DNA from 2 places in the Acidovorax sp. AC410 genome. Region 1 is predicted to be linked to the other one. Evidence: riboswitches for the same ligand, from Rfam matches in the RefSeq annotation. Region 1 holds a riboswitch; the other holds the start of a gene.
The links. Region 1 has a riboswitch for glycine ahead of gcvT (glycine cleavage system aminomethyltransferase GcvT). Riboswitches for the same ligand answer to the same signal wherever they lie in the genome.
Positions count from the first base shown of each region.

Region 2: another riboswitch for glycine. It lies ahead of AC0IZS_RS05870 (D-amino acid dehydrogenase); the one in region 1 lies ahead of gcvT (glycine cleavage system aminomethyltransferase GcvT).

Region 1 is NZ_CEEDCG010000001.1:6,581,818-6,586,781, reverse strand. Features, by position in the region: gene gcvP (aminomethyl-transferring glycine dehydrogenase) at 1-340, opposite strand, end outside; gene gcvH (glycine cleavage system protein GcvH) at 485-859, opposite strand; gene gcvT (glycine cleavage system aminomethyltransferase GcvT) at 934-2,070, opposite strand; glycine riboswitch at 2,121-2,247, opposite strand; glycine riboswitch at 2,269-2,352, opposite strand; gene AC0IZS_RS30595 (TRAP transporter large permease) at 2,367-3,644, opposite strand; gene AC0IZS_RS30590 (TRAP transporter small permease) at 3,641-4,135, opposite strand; gene AC0IZS_RS30585 (TRAP transporter substrate-binding protein) at 4,241-4,964, opposite strand, start outside.
Region 2 is NZ_CEEDCG010000001.1:1,267,060-1,272,023, reverse strand. Features, by position in the region: gene sorT (SorT family sulfite dehydrogenase catalytic subunit) at 1-862, shown strand, start outside; gene sorU (SorU family sulfite dehydrogenase c-type cytochrome subunit) at 891-1,196, shown strand; gene AC0IZS_RS05870 (D-amino acid dehydrogenase) at 1,209-2,522, opposite strand; glycine riboswitch at 2,619-2,727, opposite strand; gene AC0IZS_RS05865 (YXWGXW repeat-containing protein) at 2,900-3,343, opposite strand; gene AC0IZS_RS05860 (YXWGXW repeat-containing protein) at 3,479-3,919, opposite strand; gene AC0IZS_RS05855 (DUF6463 family protein) at 4,067-4,447, opposite strand; gene AC0IZS_RS05850 (ABC1 kinase family protein) at 4,483-4,964, opposite strand, start outside.

The DNA.
Region 1 (4,964 bases):
TGTACCAGGCCGGGTTCTCGAGCACGTTGCGCAGGATCACGCCCGGCGTGTGCGTGCCGTAGTAGCCCTGGCCGATGAAACTGCGCAGCACCTGGTTCTTGCCTGCCATGGCCTTGAGCTCTGCCAGGGCCGCCGCTTCCGTCACGGGCAGCGGCAGGTCCATGGCCGTGCTGCGTGCAATCGAGCGCGGCACGATGCTTTCGATGAGGGCACGGCGCGAGGCCTCGCCGATCACCGACAGCATGTGTGCTTCGTCGGCCGCATCGATGCCGATATGGCGGGGCAGGAATTCGGTGGCGTTTTCGAGCGCGCCGAGCGGCAGGGCGGATTGCATCAACATGGGGCAGGTCTCAGGCTTCGTCAGAGGAGGGCAGGGCGGCAAGCGAATTGGGATTCGGCCGGATAACTAGGCGGGGAGACGCAGACAGTGCTGTGGCACGGCAAGGCGACCCAACGACGTTAGCCGGGCGAAGCCCAATTCGCGTCAGGCGTTCTTGGCGAACTCGGTGTAGTCGGTTTCGCTCAAGAGTGCGTCCAGTTGGCCGGCATCGCTGAGCTTGACCTTGAAGAACCAGCCGGTGTTCAGGGGATCGGAATTGGCCAGCGAGGGGTCGGCGCGCAGGGCTTCGTTGACCTCGACGATCTCGCCCGAGACGGGCATGTACACGTCGGCGGCGGCCTTCACGGACTCGACCACGCCGGCCACTTCGCCCTGGGCAAAGCTCTTGCCGACTTCGGGCAGGTCCACGAACACCACGTCACCCAGGGCGTCCTGGGCGTGCACGGTGATGCCCACGACGGCGGAGTTGGCGTCGGCGGCGTTGATCCATTCGTGGTCTTTGGAGAATTTGACGGTCATGGGGAAAGCTCCTGTGGCTTTGAAAAAATGAAGGAATCAGCAATGTAGCGGGCCGGGCCCGCAGCGGTGTGAAATCAGCCGCGGAAATAGTTGGCGGGGGTGAACGGCATGGCGCGCACCTCCATGGGAACGGCCTTGCCGCGCACGATGGCGTGCACGCGGGTGCCGATGGCGGCAAACGCAGGCGTGACATAGCCCATGGCCACGGGTTCGTTGACCGTGGGCCCGAGCAGGCCGCTGGTGACTTCGCCGATCTTCTGGCCATCGGTGCTCTGCAATTCGGTGTGCTCGCGCACGGGCACGCGCTCCAGCGCCACCAGGCCCACGCGCTTGCGCGCCAGGCTGGCGGGGTTGTCGATCTGCGCCAGCACCTTGTCGGCACCGGGAAAGCCGCCTGCGCGCGCACCACCGGTGCGCCGCACCTTCTGGATCGCCCAGTTCAGCGCCGCCTCGGGTGGGGTGGTGGTGGTGTCGATGTCGTTGCCGTACAGGCACAGGCCGGCTTCCAGGCGCAGCGAGTTGCGTGCGCCCAGGCCGATGGGCTTCACCTCGGGCTGGGCCAGCAGGGCGCGGGCCAGCGTGTCGGCCTGGGCCGCGGGCACCGAGATCTCGAAACCGTCCTCGCCCGTGTAGCCGCTGCGCGTCACGAAGCAGTCGCACCCGGCGATGGCGTAGCTGCCACCGGTCATGAACACCAGTTTTTCGATGCCCGGGGCCAGGCGCGCCAGGGCGGTCACGGCCTGCGGGCCCTGCAGTGCCAGCAAGGCATGGTCGGGCATGGGCACCACCTCGCAGCGCTGGCCGATGCGCGCCTGGATATGCGCGATGTCTTCCACCTTGCAGGCGCCGTTGACGATCACGAACAGCGTGTCGTTGCCCTGGTTGAAGAACATCAGGTCGTCGATGATGGTGCCCTCGTCGGTGAGGAGCAGGCCGTAGCGCTGCTTGCCCACGGGCAGGTCGACCACGTCCACGGGCACCAGGGTCTCGAAGGCAGCGGCGGCATCCGGGCCGATGAGTTGGAGCTGGCCCATGTGCGACACGTCGAACAGACCTGCTGCGGTGCGGGTGTGTACATGCTCGGCCATCAGGCCGGCGGGGTACTGCACGGGCATGGAATAGCCCGCGAACGGCACCATGCGGGCGCCCAGCTCCAGGTGCAGGGCGTTCAGGGGCGTGGTGAGCAGGGGGGCGGTGGCAGGGGCAGACATGGGGCGGACTCCGGGCAAATGAAAGCCGCAACCCATTCATGGATTGCGGGATTTGCCCTGCTGTCCGCTTTACCTGAGAGATTCACCGCACCGCCCTGGCTGGCGGCTGCGGCTTGCTCCTTCGGTGGGTGGCCTGCGCGCTGTGCTGCGCGGCCACCTCTCTCCAGCAAGGGAACGCCTGCATCCCTGCAGGCGGTTGCCAGTCCTTTTGCCTGAGCGTTCGGGGTGTCCCTGCGCCTTCGGCGGCCCCCTCACCATTGCTGGGGAAGGCTCTCTCCTGACCCGGCGGATTCTACCTACTTTGAATACACCAGATCGCGCAAGGTGAGCGAAATGCCCGGAATGTAGGTGATGAACATCAGGCACACCAGGATCACGCAGACGAAGGGCAGCAGGTGCTTGATGATCCGGTCCAGCGAGATGCGCGCCACCGTGCAGGCTGCGAACAGGTTCACGCCGAAGGGCGGCGTGATCATGCCCAGCGCGAGGTTCACCACCATGATCAGCCCGAAATGCACGGGGTCCACGCCGAAGTGCATGGCCACGGGCGCGAGAATGGGGGCCAGCACGATGATGGCGGCACTGGTCTCGATGAACATGCCGATCACGAACAGGGCCGCATTCACACCCAGCAGGAACAGGGTGGGCGATTGCAGCACCGACTCCAGCCAGCGGCCGATCGCGTCGGGCACGCCCGCGCGGGTGATCAGGAAGGCGAACAGCCCCGCGTTGGCGATGATGAACATGATCACCGCCGAGGAGATCGCCGACTTGCGCAGGATGGCGAACAGGTCCTTGATGCGGATCTCGCGGTAGATCACCACGCCCACGATCAGCGCGTAGAACACCGCCACAGCCGAGGCCTCGGTCGGGGTGAACACGCCGCCGTAGATGCCGCCCAGGATGATCACCGGCATCAGCAGCGCCCAGCCGGCCTGCAGTGTGGCTTTGCCGAAAGACATGCGGCCTTCGCCATCGTTCTTGCCCCAGCCCTTCCACTTGCAGTAGGCCCAGACGAAGAGCATCAGCGCGAAGCTGATCAGCAGCCCGGGGCCGAAGCCGGCGATGAACAGCTCGCCGATGGATACCTCGGCGCTCACGCCGTAGAGGATCATCGGGATGGAGGGCGGAATGATCACGCCCAGCTCCGCGCTGGTGGCCTGCAGCGCCGCGGCATAGCTCGTGGGGTAGCCATGCTTGATGAGGGCCGGGATCAGGATGGCGCCAATGGCGAAGGTGGTGGCCACCGACGAGCCAGACACCGCCGCGAAGATCATGCAGGTGAGCACGCAGGTCATGGGCAGGCCGCCCTGCACGCCACCCACGATGCTCTTGGCGAACTCGACCAGGCGGCGCGAGATGCCGCCGGTTTCCATCAGGTTGCCCGCCAGGATGAAGAAGGGGATGGCCGCCAGCGGAAACTTGTTGATCGAGCCGAACATCTCCTTGACGGAGATGAGCATGTTGGCATTGGAGGCCTGGATGCCCAGGATGGACGCCAGGCCGATGGAAACCGCTACCGAAATGGTCAGTGCAAAGCACAGCACCATCGTTGAAATCATGACCAGGCTCATTGGGCGGTCTCCAGTTCCATGCGCAGGGGATCGATCAGGTTGCCGATGATGCCGACCACGCAGAACAGGCCACCGACAGGCATGGCCAGGTAGGCCCAGAACATCGATACCGACTCCAGGCCGGCCATGCTCTGCACGCCGCCGCGCACGGAATAGTCCCAACCCCACCAGATGATCACTCCGATCAGCGCCAGCGCGGCGAGGGACACCACCCAGTCGAGCACGCGCCGCATCCTGGGCGGGCTCCACCGGTACAGCACGTCCACACTCACCATCGCCCCCTGGCGAAAGGCGGCGGGGATGGCGAGGAACACCATCCAGATCAGGCTGAAGCGGATCAGCACCTCGGTCCATTCGGCGGGCTGCTCCAGCACGAACCGAGTGATGATCTGGAACATGCCTAGCGCCGAAGCCAGCGCCAGCATGGCGCACGCGGCCAGCATGGCGATGGAGGTCGTCCAGCGCTCAAAGGTCAGGAAAGCATTTTTCATGGGGCAGGGCCAGCCACGGCAAGAGAAAGGATCAAAGGAAAAAACCAAACCCCCGCAGCGACGTTGCTACGGGGTGTTTGGTTCTGCACTGCGGAGCGCGGCGGTTTACTTCACGTCGCGGATCTTGTCGAGCGCGGCCTTGCCGAACTGCTTTTCGAACTCGGCGTTCACCGGCGCCAGGGTGGCGACGAACTTGGCCTTGTCCACGTTGTCGATCACCGTCATGCCCTTGGCGCGCAGGTCGGCCACGCCCTTGGCATCGTCTTCGTCGACGCGGGCGCGGTTGGCCTTGGTGCCTTCCTTGGCCGCGTCGAGGAAGGCCTGCTTGTCAGCGGCCGACAGCTTGTCGAACGAGGCCTTGTTCATCACGAAGATGCAGGGCGAGTAGACGTGGCCCGTGAGCGTCAGGTGCTTTTGCACCTGGTCGAACTTGGCCGAGATGATCACGGGCAGGGGGTTCTCCTGCCCGTCCACGGTACCTTGCTGCAAGGCCGTGAAGACTTCGGGGAAGGCCATGGGCGTGGTGATGATGCCAAAGCCCTTGTAGGCGGCGATGTGCACGGGGTTCTCCATGGTGCGCATCTTCAGGCCCTTGAGGTCGCCGGGCTCCTTCACGTCGCGCTTGCTGTTGGTCATGTGGCGGAAACCATTCTCCGCCCAGGCCAGGGCCTTGAAGCCCTTGGCGTCGAACTTGGTCAGCATCTCCTGGCCAATGGGGCCGTCGAGCACGGCGCGGGCGTGGGCCTTGTCGCGGAACAGGAAGGGCACGTCCAGGATCTTGGTGTCTGGCACGAAGTTCGGGATGGGGCCGGTGGAGCTGAAGGCCAGC
Region 2 (4,964 bases), 5.3 Mb from region 1:
GGCCGAGCTGCGGACCCTGGGCATCGAGACCGTGACCACGGTGCTGCAGTGCTCGGGCAACGGGCGCGGCTTTTTCCCCAGCAAGCCCAGCGGTACGCCGTGGACGGTGGGTGCGGCAGGCTGCGTGGTCTGGAGCGGCGTGCCGCTGCGCAACGTGGTGGCCGCCCTGGGTGGGCTGGCGGGCAGTGCTGCCTACCTCACCGGCACGGGTGGCGAGAAATTGCCCGAGGGCGTGGACCCCCTCACGGTGGTGGTCGAGCGCTCGGTGCCCATCCAGGCGCTGGACGATGCCATCCTGGCCTGGGAGATGAACGGCGAGCCGATGCCGCTGGCCCATGGTGGGCCGCTGCGCCTGATCGTGCCGGGCTACCAGGGGGTGAACAACATCAAGTACGTCAAGCGCGTGGCCTTTGGTGCCGAGCAGTCCCAGGCGCGCATCATGTCCCACGGCTACCGCATGTCCCCGCCCGGCACCAAGGCCAGCCCCGAGCAGCCCTCGGTGTGGGAGATGACGACCAAGTCCTGGATCAACGGTCCCCTGCCCGAGCAAGGCACGCTCAAGGCCGGCATGGTGCAGGTGCATGGCGTGGCATTTGGCGGCACACGCGGCGTCAAGGGCGTGGACGTCTCGGTGGATGGCGGCAAGACCTGGCAGGCGGCCCGGCTCATCGGGCCTGACCTGGGCCGCTTTGCGTGGCGCCAATTCGTGCTGCCCGTGCGCCTGGCCGCAGGCTCGCACGAACTGCTCAGCCGCGCCACCGACACGGCTGGCAACGTGCAGCCCGAGCAGCGCGAGGAAAACCTGGGTGGCTACAACAACACGAGCTGGCGCGACCACGGTGTGACCGTGGCAGTCGCTTGAGGTGGTGAGCAGTTTGCGCACCACGGCCATGGCCGCGCTGCTGGCGTTGGTCTCCGGCGCCGTTGGGGCCGCCGACGCCAGCGAACTGGCACGGGGCAAGGAGCTGTTCGGCAAGATCCAGCCCTCCTGTGCCGTGTGCCACACGCTGCAGGCGGCCGGGGCCGAGGGGCAGGTGGGCCCCATCCTGGACGAGCTCAAGCCCAACGCCGAGCGCGTGCTGCGCGCGCTGCGCGCGGGCATCGGCGTCATGCCGTCCTATGCCGACAAGCTCAGCGACAAGGACATGCGGGCGCTGGCGAGCTTCGTCGCGCAGGCCTCGGGCGCCGCGCCCTGACCGGGCGCTTGCTCAGGCCTTCGACGCCGCAGGCAACAGGCTGGGCACGCTGCTCTGCGGCATGCCCGTGAACGCGAAATCCAGTTCCGGCGCCAGGCCGCTCACGATGCGCGCCACCGACTTGCCCGAGCCGCAGGCATGCGTCCAGCCCAGCGTGCCGTGGCCGGTGTTGAGGAACAGGTTGCCGAGTTTCGTCTTGCCGATCAGCGGCACGTTGCTCGGCGTGGCGGGGCGCAGGCCGGTCCAGAACTGGGCCCGGCTGGCATCGCCCGCGCCGGGAAACAACTGCTCCACACGGCGCACGATGGCGTCGCAGCGCACCTGGTTGAGGTCGCGGTTGTAGCCGTTGAGTTCGGCCGTGCCGGCAATGCGCAGGCGGTCACCGCGCTCGCTGGTGTAGCGCGAGAAGACCAGCTTGTACTCATCGTCCGTCAGGCTCACCTGGTGCGCCATCGATGCGTCCTTGACCGGCATGGTCACCGAGTAGCCCTTGGCCGGGTAGATGGGCAGGCGGATGCCCAGGGGCTGTGCCAGCAGCGGGCTGAACGAGCCCATGGCCAGTACGAAGGCGTCGCCGTGTACGCGCTCGAAGCGGCCCTCGGCGGTGGTCAGCTCCACATGGTCGATGCGCCCGCCGGCCTCGCGCAGCGCCGTGATGTGGTGCCCCAGGCGGAACTGCACGCCCGCTGCCTCGCACAGGCGTGCCAGCTCGCGCGTGAAGGTATTGGCATCACCCGACTCGTCCTCCGCGGTGTAGGTGGCGCCAGCCAGCTGCGGGCGGATGTGCGCCAGGGCCGGCTCGATGCGCACGGCCTCGTCGGCGCTGATGACCTGGCGCTCGCAGCCGAGCTGGCGCATCTGCTCGGCCGGGGCCAGGGCGCCGTCGAACTCCTTCTGGTCGGTATAGAAGTGCAGGATGCCCTGCGTGCGCTGGTCGTAGGCGATGCCGGTGGCAGCGCGCAGCTGCTGCAGCGTGTCGCGGCTGTAGGTGCCGAGGCGCACGATCTGCTCGATGTTGTGGCGCGTGCGCGCCGGCGTGCAGTTGCGCAGGAACGACAGGCCCCAGAGCCACTGGCGCATGTCGGCACGGATGCGGAACAACAGGGGCGCATCTTCCTTGCCCAGCCACTGCAGCACCTTGAGCGGCGCGCTGGGGTTGGCCCAGGGCTCGGCATGGCTCACCGAGATCTGGCCACCGTTGGCAAAGCTGGTTTCCGCACCGGGCGCACCCTGGCGGTCGATGACGGTCACCTCGTGGCCGAGTTGCTGCAGGAAATAGGCCGAAGTCACGCCGAGCAGGCCGGCGCCAAGAACGATCACACGCATTTTGAAAGCCTCTGGAAGGGCAATCGCCGGGCCTGTCGGTGTCGCTGTGGGCTATGGAATATCGATAGCGTGCAGCGGGCACGTCTTTGCCCGGCTGCCGCTCCCCCTGTCCTTGGTACCTGAGAGATTCACCGCCGCCCCTCATGGGCTGCGGCTTGCTCCTTCGGTGCGCTACATGGCGTAGCGGCTCTCCAGACGGCCTTGATGAATGGTGCAGTACGGAACCTGAGCGTGCATGGGAGTTTGCGCCTTCGGTGAAGCGGGCACTGCCGCTTGCTCTCCTGCGGTGTCCATTCTAGGCGCCGCAAAGACGAACGCCGCAGCTAATGTGCGGCGTTCATTGCTGATACAAGGCCGGGCGATGGCCCGGTCAGGCATCAGTTGCGGCGGGGGTTGTCCGGGTTGCTGTCGCGGCGGTTCGATACACCATCGCCATCCCGATCACGGTCGTTGCGGTTGCTCACGCCATCACCGTCACGGTCCCAGCCGCCACGGCGCATTTCCCAGCGGCCGTCGCGCTCCTGCCAGGTGGGCTGGCGGTAGGCGTAGCCGGGGCGTGCCTTCACCCAGTGGCCAGCGACCCACACATGGCGGCCGCCACGCCAGTCCCAATGGCCTTCTTCCCAGACCTGGCCGCGGCGGGGGCGTGGCACGGCCTCGCGGCGAGGTGGTGGAGGAGCGGGGATCACCTGGTACCCCTGGGGGCCCGACTGGATCACCACGGTACCTTGGTGCACCGGCTGGGCCGTGGCCACAGACGAGAGGCTTGCCAGAGCCAGGGTGGTTGCAATAAGGGCTGCGTAAGTGGTTTTGTAAGCCATGGATGACTCCTTCTTCAATGTTGTTGTGTCGCCTTTGTATGGTGGGCAGGCAGCGGCGCCACGTCTGTAGGTGCTGCGCCTTGGTCCCTGTAGGCGAGCGGGGCCGGCCCGCGCAGGGCGGCCGGCCTGCCGCCATCAGTTGCGGTACGGGTTGTCCGGACGGCGGTCGTGGCGGTTGGGCACACCGTCGCCATCGCGGTCCCAGCCGCCGGGGCGCATGTGGTGGCGGCCATCGCGCTCTTCCCAGCGCGGCTCGCGGTAGCTGTAGCCGGGGCGGGCCTTGACCCAGTAGCCCTGGATCCAGACATGGCGACCGCCGCGCCATTCCCAATGGCCGGGCACCCAGGCCATGCCACGGCGCGCGTGCGGTGGCGCTTCGTAGCGGGGTGGGGGGGGTGCGTGGTACTGCACCGGGGTGACCTGCAGCGGCGCCAGGGCGGGGCGCTGCACGGGGTGTTGGTAGTAAGGGTCGCCGGTCTGGATGACGACGGTGGCGCTGGGGGATGCCAGCGCCGGGGCAATGGCACCCAGCGACAGCAAGGCCAGGGAAGCGACGGCGAGGGCGATGCGGGCCATGAAGGTCTCCTTGGAAATGATTCCTTGCGGAACCGGAGCCTTGATCCTGGGCGTTTTGCGTCAAGCCGGTGTAGTGCTCGTGCGAAGAGTTGTAAGCGGATGTTGCTGCGGCGCGGCTTGCGCACCCAAAGCGTGATTTATGTCACATCAGCGGACCAGCAAGGCCAGCGCCGGCGGCAGCACCAGCCAGAAGCCCGACACCGGCATCAGCACCACGCCGGCCAGCACCAGGGCCAGCAGGCACCAGCCCATGGGCCGCAGCGCCTCGGCCGGCTGGCTGCGCTCGAGCGCCGTCACCTCCCATGCCAGCAGGGCCAGCACCGCGCCGAACAGCAGGAACCAGACGGCGGTGCCCAGGTGCATGTCGTCTGCCACGGCGTTGAACACGCCACGCTGCCACAGGATCTGCCACTGGGGGGTGAACATCACGGCCGCCGCCAGCGTGTGCAGCAGGGCCACGGCCAGCAGCCAGCGGCCCTTCCAGGGGCGGGCAGCAAGGGTGGAAAGGGACCAGAGAAGGCTGTGCACGGAATGCTCCTTTTAAGACGGGGAACGGAGGGTGGTCAGCCGACCCAGCGGCCGGCCTGCGTGCGTACCTGCGCCCGGATTTCGGTCAGCAGGTGCATGAGCCCGAGCCAGGCGCGCTCGAAAGCCGGCAGTTCTGGCGGTACACCGGCCAGATGCCTGGCCAGCACTTTTTGCTGCGCCGCTACGGGGGCGGGCGGCCGGCTCTTGCCTGCGAAGTCGAAGACCGGCGCTGTGAAGGGCTCGGTCTGCCAGGCCTGCATGATCGACAGGGCGGGCATCAGCTCGTCGGTGAAGGTGGTGACATCCATCGTCGCATCGACCAGCCCCAGCGCCACGTAGGCTTGCAGCACGCCTGGGGCGTGGGCCGGTGATGCAGGCTGCAGCAGCGCGCGCCAGGCCTGCAGCACGCCGGTGCGAAAGGCCGGCGACAGCTCGCGCGTGCAGCCGAAATCGAGCACGCCGAGTTGCCCGTCCGGCAGGAACAAAAAGTTGCCCGGGTGCAGGTCCGCGTGCATGT